4 regions of the Isoptericola haloaureus genome follow, and region 2 is predicted to be linked to each of the others. Evidence: predicted binding sites of a transcription regulator. Region 2 holds the regulator's gene; each other region holds the start of a gene.

Region 1 (3,203 bases), on a different contig from region 2:
GCGGCTACATCCCCGCCGAGGAGGACGTCGCCGACCGGTTCCACGCGGTGGGCACCATCCATCCCGAGACCGGCCTGCCGGTGGCACCCTCGCGGTTCGGCTGGACCCAGGTCTTCGCCGAGGAGATCGTCGAGATCGGCCGCCGCCGGCCCGACGTCGTCGCGATCACCGCGGCGATGCTGCACCCGGTGGGGCTGGCCCCCTTCGCCGAGGAGTTCCCCGAGCGCACCTTCGACGTCGGGATCGCCGAGCAGCACGCCGCGACGTCGGCCGCCGGCATGGCGTTCGCCGGGCTGCACCCCGTGGTCGCCGTGTACGCGACCTTCCTCAACCGCGCCTTCGACCAGCTGCTCATGGACGTCGCCCTGCACAAGGCCGGGGTGACGTTCGTGCTCGACCGTGCCGGCATCACCGGCGCCGACGGCGCGAGCCACAACGGCATGTGGGACATGGCGATGCTGCGCATCGTGCCGGGGCTGCGGCTGGCCGCCCCGCGCGACGAGGCGACCCTGCGCGACGCCCTGCGCACCGCCGTCGACGTCGACGACGCACCCACCGTCGTGCGCTACCCCAAGGGCGCGCTCGACGAGCCGATCGAGGCGCTCGAGACGCTCGAGGGCGTCGACGTCGTGGCCCGGCGCGCGCCGGATCCGGAGGCCGCCACCGGGGCGAGCGTGCTCGTCGTGGGCGTGGGGGCGATGGCCGCCACGGCGATCGCGGCCGGGGAGTCGCTCGCCGCGCACGGCCTGGCCGTCGAGGTCGTGGCGCCCACGTGGGTGCTGCCGGTGCCCGAGAACCTGGTGAAGATGACCGGGGACCACGACCTCGTGGTGACGCTGGAGGACGGCGTCGTCGACGGCGGCGTGGGGGCGATGCTCGCCCAGCGCGCGGCCGAGCGCGGCGTGCGCACCCCGTTCGTGCACACCGGTCTGCCGGTGGAGTTCCTCGACCACGCCAGCCGCGAGCAGATCATGACCGCACAGCGCATGCAGGCCGAGGACGCGGTGCGCGACGCGCTCGCCGAGCTCGCCCAGGACTGACGCCCGGCCCGCGACCCGACCCGCGGTCCGGCCGCAGCGTGCCTCCGCCCGTACCGTCCTGACGGTCCGGGCGGAGGTGTCGTGACCTGCGTGACGGCCGGCGGCGTCTGTGATCGACGTTACGGCCGGACATGTGGTCAGACCATTGCTTGTGAAGGTTTTCACGATATCGTGGAAGCATCACCAGCGAGCGTGAAGGAGCGGGGCGATGACCGTCCAGGAAGAACGTACGACCGCCACGAGTGCCGCATGGGAAGGTTTCGTCCCCGGACCGTGGTGCGACACCGTCGACGTCCGAGACTTCATCCAGCGCAACTACACCCCCTACACCGGGGACGGGACGTTCCTCGCCGGCCCGACCGAGCGCACCACCGCGCTGTGGGCACGGCTGAGCGCGATGTTCCCCGCCGAGCGCGAGAAGGGCGTCTACGACGTCTCCTACGACGTGCCGGCCGGCATCACCGCCCACGAGCCCGGCTACATCGACTCCGCGAGCGAGATCATCGTCGGCCTGCAGACGGACGCGCCGCTCAAGCGCGCGATCATGCCGAACGGCGGCTGGCGGATGGTCGAAGGGGCGCTGGACACCTACGGCTACCCGGTCGACCAGGACCTGAAGAAGGTCTTCACCGAGTACCGCAAGACCCACAACCAGGGCGTGTTCGACGTCTACCCGCCGAACGTCCGGGCCGCACGCAGCTCGCACGTCGTGACCGGCCTGCCGGACGCCTACGGCCGCGGCCGCATCATCGGCGACTACCGCCGCGTGGCGCTGTACGGCGTCGACGAGCTGATCGCCGCCAAGAAGATCGACAAGCTCACCCTCGACGTCGAGCCCTTCAGCGAGTCCGTGGTCCGGGCCCGCGAGGAGCACGCCGAGCAGATTCGCGCCCTGGGCGAGCTCAAGGAGATGGCCGCCTCCTACGGCGTCGACATCTCCGGCCCGGCGCGCACCGCCACCGAGGCCGTGCAGTGGCTGTACTTCGGCTTCCTCGGCGCGGTCAAGGAGCAGAACGGCGCCGCGATGTCGCTCGGACGCACCTCGACCTTCCTCGACGTGTTCATCGAGCGCGACCTCGCCGCCGGCCGCCTGACCGAGGCCCAGGCCCAGGAGGTCATGGACGACTTCGTCATCAAGCTGCGGATCGTCCGGTTCCTGCGCACCCCCGAGTACGACGCCCTGTTCTCCGGCGACCCCACCTGGGTCACCGAGACCATCGGCGGCATGGGCACCGACGGCCGGACGCTCGTGACGAAGAACTCGTTCCGGATGCTGCAGACCCTGTACAACCTGGGCCCGGCGCCCGAGCCGAACATGACCGTGTTCTGGACGGCCGACCTGCCCCAGGGCTTCAAGGACTTCTGCTCGCAGGTCTCGATCGACACCTCCGCCGTGCAGTACGAGTCGGACGACGAGATCCGCGCCGCCTGGGGCGACGACGCCGGCATCGCCTGCTGCGTCTCGCCCATGGCGATCGGCAAGCAGATGCAGTTCTTCGGCGCCCGCGTCAACCTCGCCAAGACGCTGCTCTACGCGATCAACGGCGGACGCGACGAGGTCAGCGGCAAGCAGGTCTCCCCGGCCGTGGCCCCGGTGCCCGAGGGGCAGCCGCTGGACTACGACGACGTGCGGGCCCGGTTCGACAAGACGATGGACTGGCTGGCCGCGACCTACGTCGAGGCGCTGAACTGCATCCACTGGTCGCACGACAAGTACGCCTACGAGCGGCTCGAGATGGCGCTGCACGACAAGGAGGTGCTGCGGACCATGGCCTGCGGCATCGCCGGCCTGTCCGTGGCCACCGACTCGCTGTCGGCCATCCGTTACGCGACCGTCATGCCGGTCTTCGACGACCGCGGCGTCGTCGTCGACTACGTCACCGAGGGCGACTACCCGGCCTACGGCAACGACGACGACCGTGCCGACGAGATCGCCGTGGAGCTGGTCGAGTCGTTCATGGCCAAGGTGCGCACCCACAAGATGTACCGGGACGCGCTGCCCACCCAGTCGGTGCTGACGATCACCTCGAACGTCGTGTACGGCAAGGCCACGGGCAACACGCCCGACGGGCGCCGCGCCGGCGAGCCGTTCTCCCCGGGCGCGAACCCGATGAACGGCCGCGACACGCACGGCATGCTGGCCTCGGCCCTGTCGGTGGCCAA
Region 2 (3,203 bases):
TAGTGCAGGGCGGCGAACCGGTCGTCGGTGAAGGTCAACGACGTCAGCGAGGCGAGGGAGCACTGGCGGCGTCGCGGGTCGTGCGCCAGCCGGCGCCCCTCGTAGGACCGACGCGTCAGCCAGACGGGCAGCTGGTGGCTGACCAGGACGACCTCGTGCCCGGCGAAGGCGCGACGTGCGTCGTCGACGGCGGCCCGCATGCGCACGGCCTGGTCGGCGTAGGCCTCGCCCCACGACGGCCGCAGCGGGTTCCACAGCAGCTTCCAGTACCGCGGGTGCGCGAGCTGGGACGGGTTCTTGCCGATGGTCGTGCCCTCGAACCGGTTGCCGGCCTCGATCAGGCGGTCGTCGGTGGCCAGGTCGAGTGCGAAGGCGTCGGCGATCGGCTGCGCCGTCTCCTGGGCGCGCTGGAGCGGGCTCGCCACGACGGCGGCGACGTCCCGGCCCGCGCCGGACAGGTGCTGCGCGACACGCCGGGCCATCTGCTGGCCGCGGTCGGACAGCCGGTACCCGGGGATGCGTCCGTACAGGACGCCGTCGGGGTTGTGGACCTCGCCGTGCCGCAACAGATGGACGGTGGTGGTGGCCATGAGCCTTAGTGTCCCAGATCCTGCGGGTGCTCCCGCCGTCCGGGGCGCCGTCGTGAGGCGGGTCACGGTGCCCCGGCGACCGGTCGGGCGCCACGGGCTCGCATCGACGACGGCGACCGGGAATACTCCGGCGGGACGCCATGTTCATGCGTTTCGATGGAATCGCCCCGGGTCCGGCCCGGGACGGTTGCCACACGTCCAGCAACACCACTCGACAAGGAGCCCCTCCATGGCCACGCCCCTGCCTTCGGACCTGTCCACCGGTACCTACGCCGTCGACGCCGGCCACTCCACCGCGTCGTTCTCCGTCCGCCACGCCGGGATCTCGAAGGTCCGCGGGACCATCGGCATCGCCGCCGGCACCATCACCGTCGGCGAGGACCTCGAGTCCTCCGCCGTCGCCGTCGAGCTCGACGCCGCCGCGATCAACACCGGTGACGAGAACCGCGACCAGCACCTCAAGAGCGCGGACTTCTGGCACGCCGAGGAGCGCCCGACCTGGACCTTCACGTCCACGGCCGTCACCGCCGACGACGACGGCTACGTCGTGACCGGCGACCTGACGATCAACGGCGTGACCCAGAGCATCGACCTGCCGGTCGCCTTCGAGGGCGCCGCGGTGGACCCGTTCGGCAACAAGCGTGCCGGCTTCGAGTCCGAGCTGGTCATCAACCGCAAGGACTTCGGCCTGACCTGGAACGCCGCGCTCGAGACCGGCGGCGTCCTGGTGGGCGAGAAGGTCAAGATCGCTCTCGACGTCTCCGCGATCGAGCAGAACTGACCCCTGCGGCGAGGTAGGCAACTTCTCCCCGAGGTAGGCAGCTCTCCGCCGAGGTAGGCAACTTCTCGGCCAGGTAGGCGAGCTGCGCGTCAGGACGGCGGGACACCGCGCCGGACGCACCCTGGGGGCGGAGTTGCCTACCTCGCCGTCTTGGTGCCTACCTCGTGGGGAAGTTGCCTACCTCGCCGGCGGTTTGCCTACCTCGCCAGTGGTCCGCCTACCTCGCGGTGGCGGCCGGGGCGGTCCGGCCGTCGACCGTCGCGCCTTCCTGCGCGTGGCGTGCCGCCGCGTGGAACGCGAGGATCTGCAGCTCGCCGGCGACGTCGACGCTGCGCACGACGACGTCGTCGGGCAGCTGCAGCGCCACCGGGGAGAACGACAGGATCTCCCGGACACCGCACTCCACGATCCGCTCGGCGACGGCCTGCGCCGCCGCGCCGGGGGTCGCCAGGATCACCATGGACACTCCCCGCGCGGCCAGGATCTCCTCGAGCCGGTCGGAGTGCTCCACCTCCAGCCCCGCCGCGCGTCGGCCGACGACGTCCGGGTCGGCGTCGATCAGCGCCACGAGCCGGAACCCCCGCGCCGCGTAGCCCGAGTAGTTCGCCAGCGCGTTGCCGAGGTTGCCGACGCCGACGATCGCGAGCCGGTGCTCCGAGCCCAGGCCCAGCGCCGTGCTGATCGAGGACGCGAGCGTCTCGACCTCGTAGCCGACGCCGCGCGTCCCGAACGACCCCAGGTAGGACAGGTCCTTGCGCAGCTGCGCGGAGCCCACGCCGGAGCGTTCCGCCAGCGCCGAGGACGACGTCGTCGTCACCCCGTCCCGCAGCAGGTCGCGCAGGGCGCGCAAGTAGTACGGCAGCCGCGACACCGTCGCCGCGGGCACCGTCACCTCGCCGATCTCGATCACGTCCGCTTCCCTCCCGCAGGTGCCGCCAGACGTCGCGCCAGCCTCGCCGCGTCCACCCGCCAGAACCCCTGCTGCACGCCGTCCACCTCGACGACGGGCACGTAGTCGCCGTACCGCTCGGTCAGCGCGGCATCGGTCTCGATGTCGATCTCCCGCCACGCCGCGCCCGCCCGCTCGCACACCGAGGCCACGACCTCCCGTGCGTCGTCGCACAGGTGACAGCCGGGGCGGGTGTACATCACCACCCGTGCCGTCTCCTCGGGTGTCGTCGGGGCGCTGCTCACGAGGACAGCGTATCGGCGCGACTACAGTGGGCCGCATGCCGTCTCATGCCGACTCCCCGGTCAGCCCGCCGGCGGCAGCCTTCTTCGACGTCGACAACACGATCATCCGCGGCGCCAGCTCGTTCCACCTGGCCCGCGCGCTCTACCGGCGTCGGTTCTTCGGGACCGTGGACCTGCTGAGGTTCGGGGTGATCCAGGCCAAGTACCTGCTCTTCGGCGAGTCACGCTCCCAGATCGAGACCGTCCGCAGCCGAGCGCTGTCCCTCATCGCGGGCCGCTCGGTCGCCGAGATCACCGCCGTCGGCGACGAGGTGTACGACACCGTGCTGGAGCTGCGGATCTTCCCCGGCACCAAGCGCCTCCTCGACGAGCACCTGGCCGCCGGCGACCAGGTCTGGCTCGTCACCGCCACCCCGGTGGAGATCGGCGGCCTCATCGCCCGCCGGCTCGGGGCGACCGGCTGCCTCGGGACGATCGCCGACCACGAGGGCGGGTACTACACGGGAGCCCTCGTGGGAGACCTCATGCACGGCGAGGCCAAGGGCGCGGCGGTCCGCGAGCTCGCCGAGCGCGAGGGCCTGGACCTGGAGGGGTCCTACGCCTACGGCGACTCGCTGAACGACCTGCCGATGATGCGG
Region 3 (3,203 bases), on a different contig from region 2:
GGTCCACGCCTCCACGCCGTCGACCCGCCCCGACAGCGCGTCGACGGTGGCCGTGTCGGGCGCCTCGTCGACGGCGACGCGCAGCCGGGCGGCCTCGGCCTCGGCGATCTCGGTGCGCTGCACCGCGGCCTCGACCTCGCCGGCGAGCTTGCGGTTCGCCGACCAGAGCATCGCCACCCCCAGGGTGGCCACCAGGGCCAGCACGAGCGCCGCGGCGATCAGCGCCGTCTGGACCCGCGTCGCCGTCCAGACGGGCGTCGTCGGGCCGGGCCGGGCGGGCCGCGGTGCAGGCTGCGGTGCGGGCTCTGCGGGCAGGAGCGTCGCGACGGAGGTCATGGCACCGCTGCTCGGCTCGACGCGGCGGCGCGCGATCCGCCGGCCGCCGTCGGGGCGGGGCGAAGCTCCCGGCGGGTACGTCATCGCTCTCCTTCGCCCGACAGCACGGTCCTGACCTCATCGTCGCCGGTCACCCCCGCCCGCACAAGAGACCGGGCGAAACCGCAGGCGAGAACGGTGCAGGATCACCCGCCCGGCGCGCGCCCGGGGTCGGTACGGTCACGGTCCGGGGTCGGTACGGTGGCGGGAGGGACGCCGCCGACCGGGAGGAGAGCACGTGCCGGGCTTTCGCGAGAGACTCCGCGACCTGCCGATGTTCCCCGACGGCCTGCCCGACGGGCAGATCTCCGACCCGGACGCGGTGCCGCCCACCCCGCACGACCTGTTCACCGCGTGGTTCGACGACGCCGTGGCGGCGGGGGCCTACGCCCCGCACGCCATGACGCTGTCCACGGCCGGCGGCGGCGCCGTCGTGGACGCGCGCACCGTGCTGCTGACGGACCTCGACGCCGGAGGCTGGTGGTTCGCCGGTCACGCCACCAGCCCGAAGGGCCGCCACCTCGCGGAGAACCCGCACGCCGCGCTGACCTTCCTGTGGCGCGAGATCGGACGGCAGGTCCGCGTGACGGGCACCGTGTCCTCGCACCCGGACGTCGGCGTCGAGGACTTCCGGCGCCGCTCCGACGTGTCGCGGGCGACGGGGCTGGTCGACCACCAGAGCGAGGTGCTCGACGACCTGGCCGAGCACCGGGAGGCGTGGGCCGAGGCGCTGCAGGAGGTGCGGGCGGACCCGCGGCGCGTCCCGTCCACGTGGACGGCCTGGCGGCTGTCCCCGTTCTCGGTCGAGTTCTGGCAGACCGGTGCCGGGACCGGTCAGACGCGCCTGCGCTACCGCCGGGGCACCGGGCCGACGGCATGGACCACGGAGCTGCTCTGGCCCTGAGTCGTGCCCTCACGACGGGCCGACGGCGTGACCTGCGTGGGCGCTCGGCGGGCGATGTGACCTGCGTCACTCCAGGTCAGAGCGCCTGTGACGTTGCTCTCATTCTTTGTGACAGTTTTCACCAACGTCTTAGCATGGCCCGGTGACTTCGCGCGAAACCTCCCCCCGCCAGCAGCCCGCGGACGCCGTCGACGTCGTCCTCGTCGGCGGCGGCGTCATGAGCGCCACCCTCGGCACGCTGATCCAGCAGCTCGAGCCGACGTGGTCGATCCGGATCATCGAACGACTCGACGACGTGGCGCTGGAGTCGTCCAACCCGTGGAACAACGCGGGGACCGGGCACGCCGCGCTGTGCGAGCTCAACTACACGCCGGAGAGGGCCGACGGCTCGGTCGACATCACCAAGGCGGTGGCGATCAACGAGCAGTTCGAGACCTCGCGCGAGCTGTGGCAGCACCTGCTCGCCACCGGTCAGCTCGCCGACGAGTCGTTCGTCCACCGCACGCCGCACATGACCTTCGTGCGGGGCGCCGAGAACGTGGAGTTCCTGCGCCGCCGGTACGAGACCATGACGGCGCACCCGCTGTTCCGGGACATGGAGTTCTCCACCGACCGCGCCGAGATCTCGCGCTGGACCCCGCTGCTCACGGCCGGCCGGGACGCCGACGAGCCGATCGCCGCGACCCGCTCGGTCGCCGGCACCGACGTGGACTTCGGCAACCTGACCCGCCAGCTCGTCGACAACCTCGTGCGCCACGGCGCCGAGCTGCAGCTGCAGCACGAGGTCACCTCCCTGAAGCGGACCAAGGACCGCCGCTGGCGGCTCAAGGTCAAGGACCGTTCCTGGAACGCCCCGCGCCGCACCTCCACGGTCACCGCGCGCTTCGTCTTCGTCGGCGCCGGCGGCGGGGCGCTCCCGCTGCTCCAGGCGTCGGGCATCCCCGAGATCAAGGGCTTCGGCGGCTTCCCCATCTCCGGGGAGTTCCTGCGCACCGACAACCCCGAGGTCGTCGCGCAGCACCAGGCCAAGGTCTACGGCAAGGCCGACGTCGGCGCCCCGCCGATGTCGGTGCCGCACCTCGACACCCGCGTCGTCGACGGCAAGAGCTACCTGATGTTCGGCCCCTACGCCGGGTTCAGCCCCAAGTACCTCAAGAAGGGCAAGTACCTGGGTCTGATCACCTCGCTGCGCGCCGACAACATCACCTCGATGCTGGGCGCCGGGCTGAAGAACATGGACCTGACCCAGTACCTGCTCGGCCAGCTCGCGGCGGCGCCGGAGTCGAAGTTCCACACGCTGCAGCAGTTCATGCCCCGGGCCCACCCCAAGGACTGGGAGAAGATCACCGCGGGCCAGCGCGTGCAGGTCATCAAGCGCGACGCCGACGGCAAGGGCGTGCTCCAGTTCGGCACCGAGGTCGTCACGGCCGGGGACGGTTCCATCGCCGGACTGCTCGGCGCCTCCCCCGGCGCGTCCACCGCGGTCTCCGCGATGGTCGACGTGCTCGGGCGCTGCTTCCCGCAGGAGTTCCCGGCCTGGCGCGAGCAGCTCGCCGCGATGATGCCCAGCCTGGACGGCGTGCCGGCCGACGCCCGCGAGATCGACACGACGGCCAGCGCGGCCGACGAGCCCGCGGCCACCCTGCCGGAGCCGGTCGACGGCGTGCTGCCGGCCAGCGTCTACGAGTCGCAGGCCGACTCGCGGTCCTGACCCGGCCCGCCGGAGAGGCCACGACGACCGACGGCCCGGTGCTCCCCCCGCGGGGAGCACCGGGCCGTCGGCGTCCGGCCGCCGGTCACAGCGACTGGATGATCCTCTCGATCTGGTCCTTGGCGTCCCCGAAGATCATCGCGGTGTTCTCGCGGAAGAACAGCGGGTTCTGCACGCCGGCGTAGCCGGTGGCCATCGACCGCTTGAAGACGA
Region 4 (3,203 bases), on a different contig from region 2:
GCCGGCGCCCGCCGCGAGGGTGCGTCAGCCGCCGTCACGTCAGCCGCCGTCCCGACGGCCGCTGCGGCGCACGCATGACGGCGGTCAGCGGGCACGGGCCGTGGCCCGGGGGAGAGCGGGACGTGCTGGAGGCCCAGCAGACCGTGCTGGGCGACCTGTCCGAGCTGCCCACCGGCGTCCAGGCGGTCCCGTTCCTCGTCCAGCTCACCGGCCGCGGTCCGGGTGCGGGGGCGACCGCCCGCACCGCGCTGCTGCTCGCCGAGCACGCCGTCGAGCTCGGTCCGCACGGCTGGAAGCTCGCCGACCATGAAGGCGTCGATGCCCGGCGCGCCCGCTCGCTGCTGGCCGAGGACCTCGGCGCCCTGGCGATCGCCGCCCACGGGTACACCGGTCCGTTCGCGGTCGAGGTGACCGGTCCGTGGACCCTCGCCGCCGAGCTGTGGTCCGCCCGGGGCGACCGCGTGCTGGCCGACGTCGGTGGCCGTGCGGCGCTCACCGAGGCGCTGGCCGTGGGCCTGGCCGACCACGTCGCCCAGGTGCGCGACCAGGTGCCCGGCGCGGATGTCGTCGTGCAGCTCGCCGAACCGCTGTTGGGGCAGGTGCACGCCGGGGTGCTGCCGACGTTCTCGGGCTACTCGCGCCTCCGCGGGGTGCCAGGGCCGGACATCGTCGAGGGACTGCGTCCGGTGGTCCAGGCGGTGCACGACGCCGGGGGCCGCGTCGTCGTGCACCTCGGCGGCACGTGGGTGGGGATCCCGCCGGTGGTGCTCGCCGGTGCCGACGCCGTCGGGCTGGACCTGGCCGAGGTGGGCCCCGAGGGCTGGAACGAACGGGCCTGGGAGCTGGTCGCCCGGGCGACCGAGCGGGAGGTCGGCCTGTGGGCCGGGCTGCCGCCGGCGACGGTGTCGCAGTGCGCGGGGCCGGAGCTGGGCGGGCTCGTGCGGCTCGTCGCCGAGCCGTGGCGCCGCATCGGGCTGCCCGCCGCGGGCCTCGACGGGGTCACCGTGCTGGCCGCACCCCGCCGCGCGCTCGCCTCCGTGGACGACCACCGGGCCGGCCTGGCGAACCTCGGACGCGTGGCCGAGACGCTGGCGGAGCGCGCCGAGGCCTGACCAGGCGTGCTCGCCGCACGGCTGTTCGGTCGTCCGGAACGGGTTCGGTCATCTTCTCGACCGAACCCGTTCCGGACGACCGAACCCACGGGTGACGGTTCCGGATCCTGGTCGTTCGCAGCGCCCTGACCAGCCCGGAAACAGGCAATGTGTTCTGCGTCTCACCCCCTCCCCTTGTGGTCTGACCACACTTGTGAAAACCTTCACTTGTCAGCACAGGAGGCCGGGAAAGCGGCCACAGCCCCTCAGGGGAGGGCGACATGAGCACCGACACCACCACGAGCACCGTCGCAGAGGCCGCGCCGACCGACGTCCCGGCACCCGCGAGCGACGCCCCCGCACCGGAGGTCGCCGTCGACGCGATGGTCCAGCGCGGACTGAAGGCACTGGCCGCCTACGCGGCACTGACCCAGGAGGACGTCGACCGGATCGTCAAGAAGGCCTCCGTCGCCGCGCTGCACGAGCACGGCAACCTCGCCCAGCTCGCCGTCACCGAGACCGGGCGCGGCGTCTTCGAGGACAAGGCCACCAAGAACATCTTCGCCTGCGAGCACGTCACCCACTCGATGGCCGACCTCAAGACCGTCGGCGTCGTCGGACGCGACGAGCTGCGCGGCATCGTCGAGATCGCCGAGCCGGTCGGCGTGGTCGCCGGCGTCACCCCGGTGACCAACCCGACCTCGACCGCGATCTTCAAGAGCCTCATCGCGCTCAAGACCCGCAACCCCATCATCTTCGCGTTCCACCCGAACGCCCAGCACTCCTCGTCGGAGGCAGCGCGCATCGTCCGTGACGCGGCGATCGAGGCCGGCGCCCCCGAGGACTGCATCCAGTGGGTCACCGAGCCCAGCCTCGCGGCGACCAGTGCGCTCATGCACCACGACGGCGTCTCGCTCATCCTGGCCACCGGCGGCAACGCCATGGTCCGCGCCGCCTACTCGGCCGGCAAGCCCGCCCTCGGCGTCGGCGCCGGCAACGTGCCCGCCTACATCGAGTCCACCGCGAAGATCGGCCGCGCGGTCAACGACGTCGTGCTCTCCAAGGGCTTCGACAACGGCGTGGTCTGCGCCTCGGAGCAGGCCGCGATCGTCGACGACGAGATCTACGACGAGGTGATGACCGAGTTCCAGCGGATGCACGCCTACGTGGCCACGCCCGCGGAGAAGGCCCTGCTCGAGGAGTACCTCTTCGGCGCGTGCGCGGACTCGGCGGCGTGCAGCGGGGCGAAGCTCAACGCCGCCGCGGTGGGGAAGTCGGCGTACTGGATCGCCGAGCAGGCCGGCTTCTCGGTCCCCGAGGACACCTCGGTGCTGCTGGCGGAGATCTCCGGCGTCGGCCCCCAGGAGCCGCTGAGCCGGGAGAAGCTGTCGCCCGTGCTCGCCGTGCTGCGCTCGCGCAGCACCGACGAGGGCGTCCGCCTGGCCGAGCAGATGGTGGAGTTCGACGGCCTCGGGCACTCCGCGGCGATCCATACCACCGACGCCGCGCTCGCCGAGCGGTTCGGGCACGCCGTCAAGGCGGTCCGCGTGCTGTGGAACCAGCCGAGCGCCCTGGGCGGCATCGGCGACATCTACAACGCGCTGGTGCCCTCGCTGACGCTCGGCTGCGGCTCCTACGGCCGGAACTCGGTGTCCAACAACGTCAGCGCCGTCAACCTGGTGAACATCAAGCGGGTCGCGCGGAGGAACAACAACATGCAGTGGTTCAAGGTGCCGCCCAAGACCTACTTCGAGCCGAACGCGATCCAGTACCTGGTCGACATGCCCGAGGTCGAGCGCGTCACCGTCGTCACCGACCGGGTCATGTCCCAGCTCGGCATCGTCGACAAGGTGCTCGACGTGCTCCAGCGCCGCGCCACCAAGGTCGCCGTGCAGATCATCGACACCGTCGAGGCCGAGCCGAGCGTCGAGTGCGTCGAGCGCGGCGCGCTCCTCATGCGGGACCACCGCCCGGACACGATCATCGCGATCGGCGGCGGCTCGCCGATGGACGCCGCCAAGGTGATGTGGCTCAAGTACGAGCACCCCGAGGTCGCGTTCAGCGACCTGCGCGAGAAGTTCTTCGACGTGCGCAAGCGGGCCTTCCGCTACC

What was found. The regulator Rex, encoded in region 2, represses fermentation and respiration genes when NADH is low (regulators of the CRP and FNR family bind a similar motif). The targets are predictions, from matches to a motif close to CTTGTGAANNNNTTCACAAG.
Region 1: the regulator Rex is predicted to act here: its motif matches at 1,189-1,208, upstream of pflB (formate C-acetyltransferase).
Region 3: the regulator Rex is predicted to act here: its motif matches at 1,385-1,404, upstream of mqo (malate dehydrogenase (quinone)).
Region 4: the regulator Rex is predicted to act here: its motif matches at 1,303-1,322, upstream of adhE (bifunctional acetaldehyde-CoA/alcohol dehydrogenase).

What each region holds. Positions count from the first base shown of each region.
Region 1 is NZ_JBAGLP010000117.1:122,952-126,154, reverse strand. Features, by position in the region: gene dxs (1-deoxy-D-xylulose-5-phosphate synthase) at 1-1,040, shown strand, start outside; gene pflB (formate C-acetyltransferase) at 1,249-3,203, shown strand, end outside.
Region 2 is NZ_JBAGLP010000118.1:570,436-573,638, forward strand. Features, by position in the region: gene V5O49_RS12785 (histidine phosphatase family protein) at 1-590, opposite strand, end outside; gene V5O49_RS12790 (YceI family protein) at 820-1,371, shown strand; gene V5O49_RS12795 (redox-sensing transcriptional repressor Rex) at 1,589-2,281, opposite strand; gene V5O49_RS12800 (glutaredoxin family protein) at 2,278-2,520, opposite strand; gene V5O49_RS12805 (HAD family hydrolase) at 2,601-3,203, shown strand, end outside.
Region 3 is NZ_JBAGLP010000120.1:207,858-211,060, forward strand. Features, by position in the region: gene V5O49_RS16300 (hypothetical protein) at 1-420, opposite strand, end outside; gene V5O49_RS16305 (pyridoxine/pyridoxamine 5'-phosphate oxidase) at 614-1,279, shown strand; gene mqo (malate dehydrogenase (quinone)) at 1,422-2,990, shown strand; gene pntB (Re/Si-specific NAD(P)(+) transhydrogenase subunit beta) at 3,076-3,203, opposite strand, start outside.
Region 4 is NZ_JBAGLP010000107.1:38,978-42,180, reverse strand. Features, by position in the region: gene mnmA (tRNA 2-thiouridine(34) synthase MnmA) at 1-78, shown strand, start outside; gene V5O49_RS03420 (uroporphyrinogen decarboxylase/cobalamine-independent methonine synthase family protein) at 75-1,112, shown strand; gene adhE (bifunctional acetaldehyde-CoA/alcohol dehydrogenase) at 1,373-3,203, shown strand, end outside.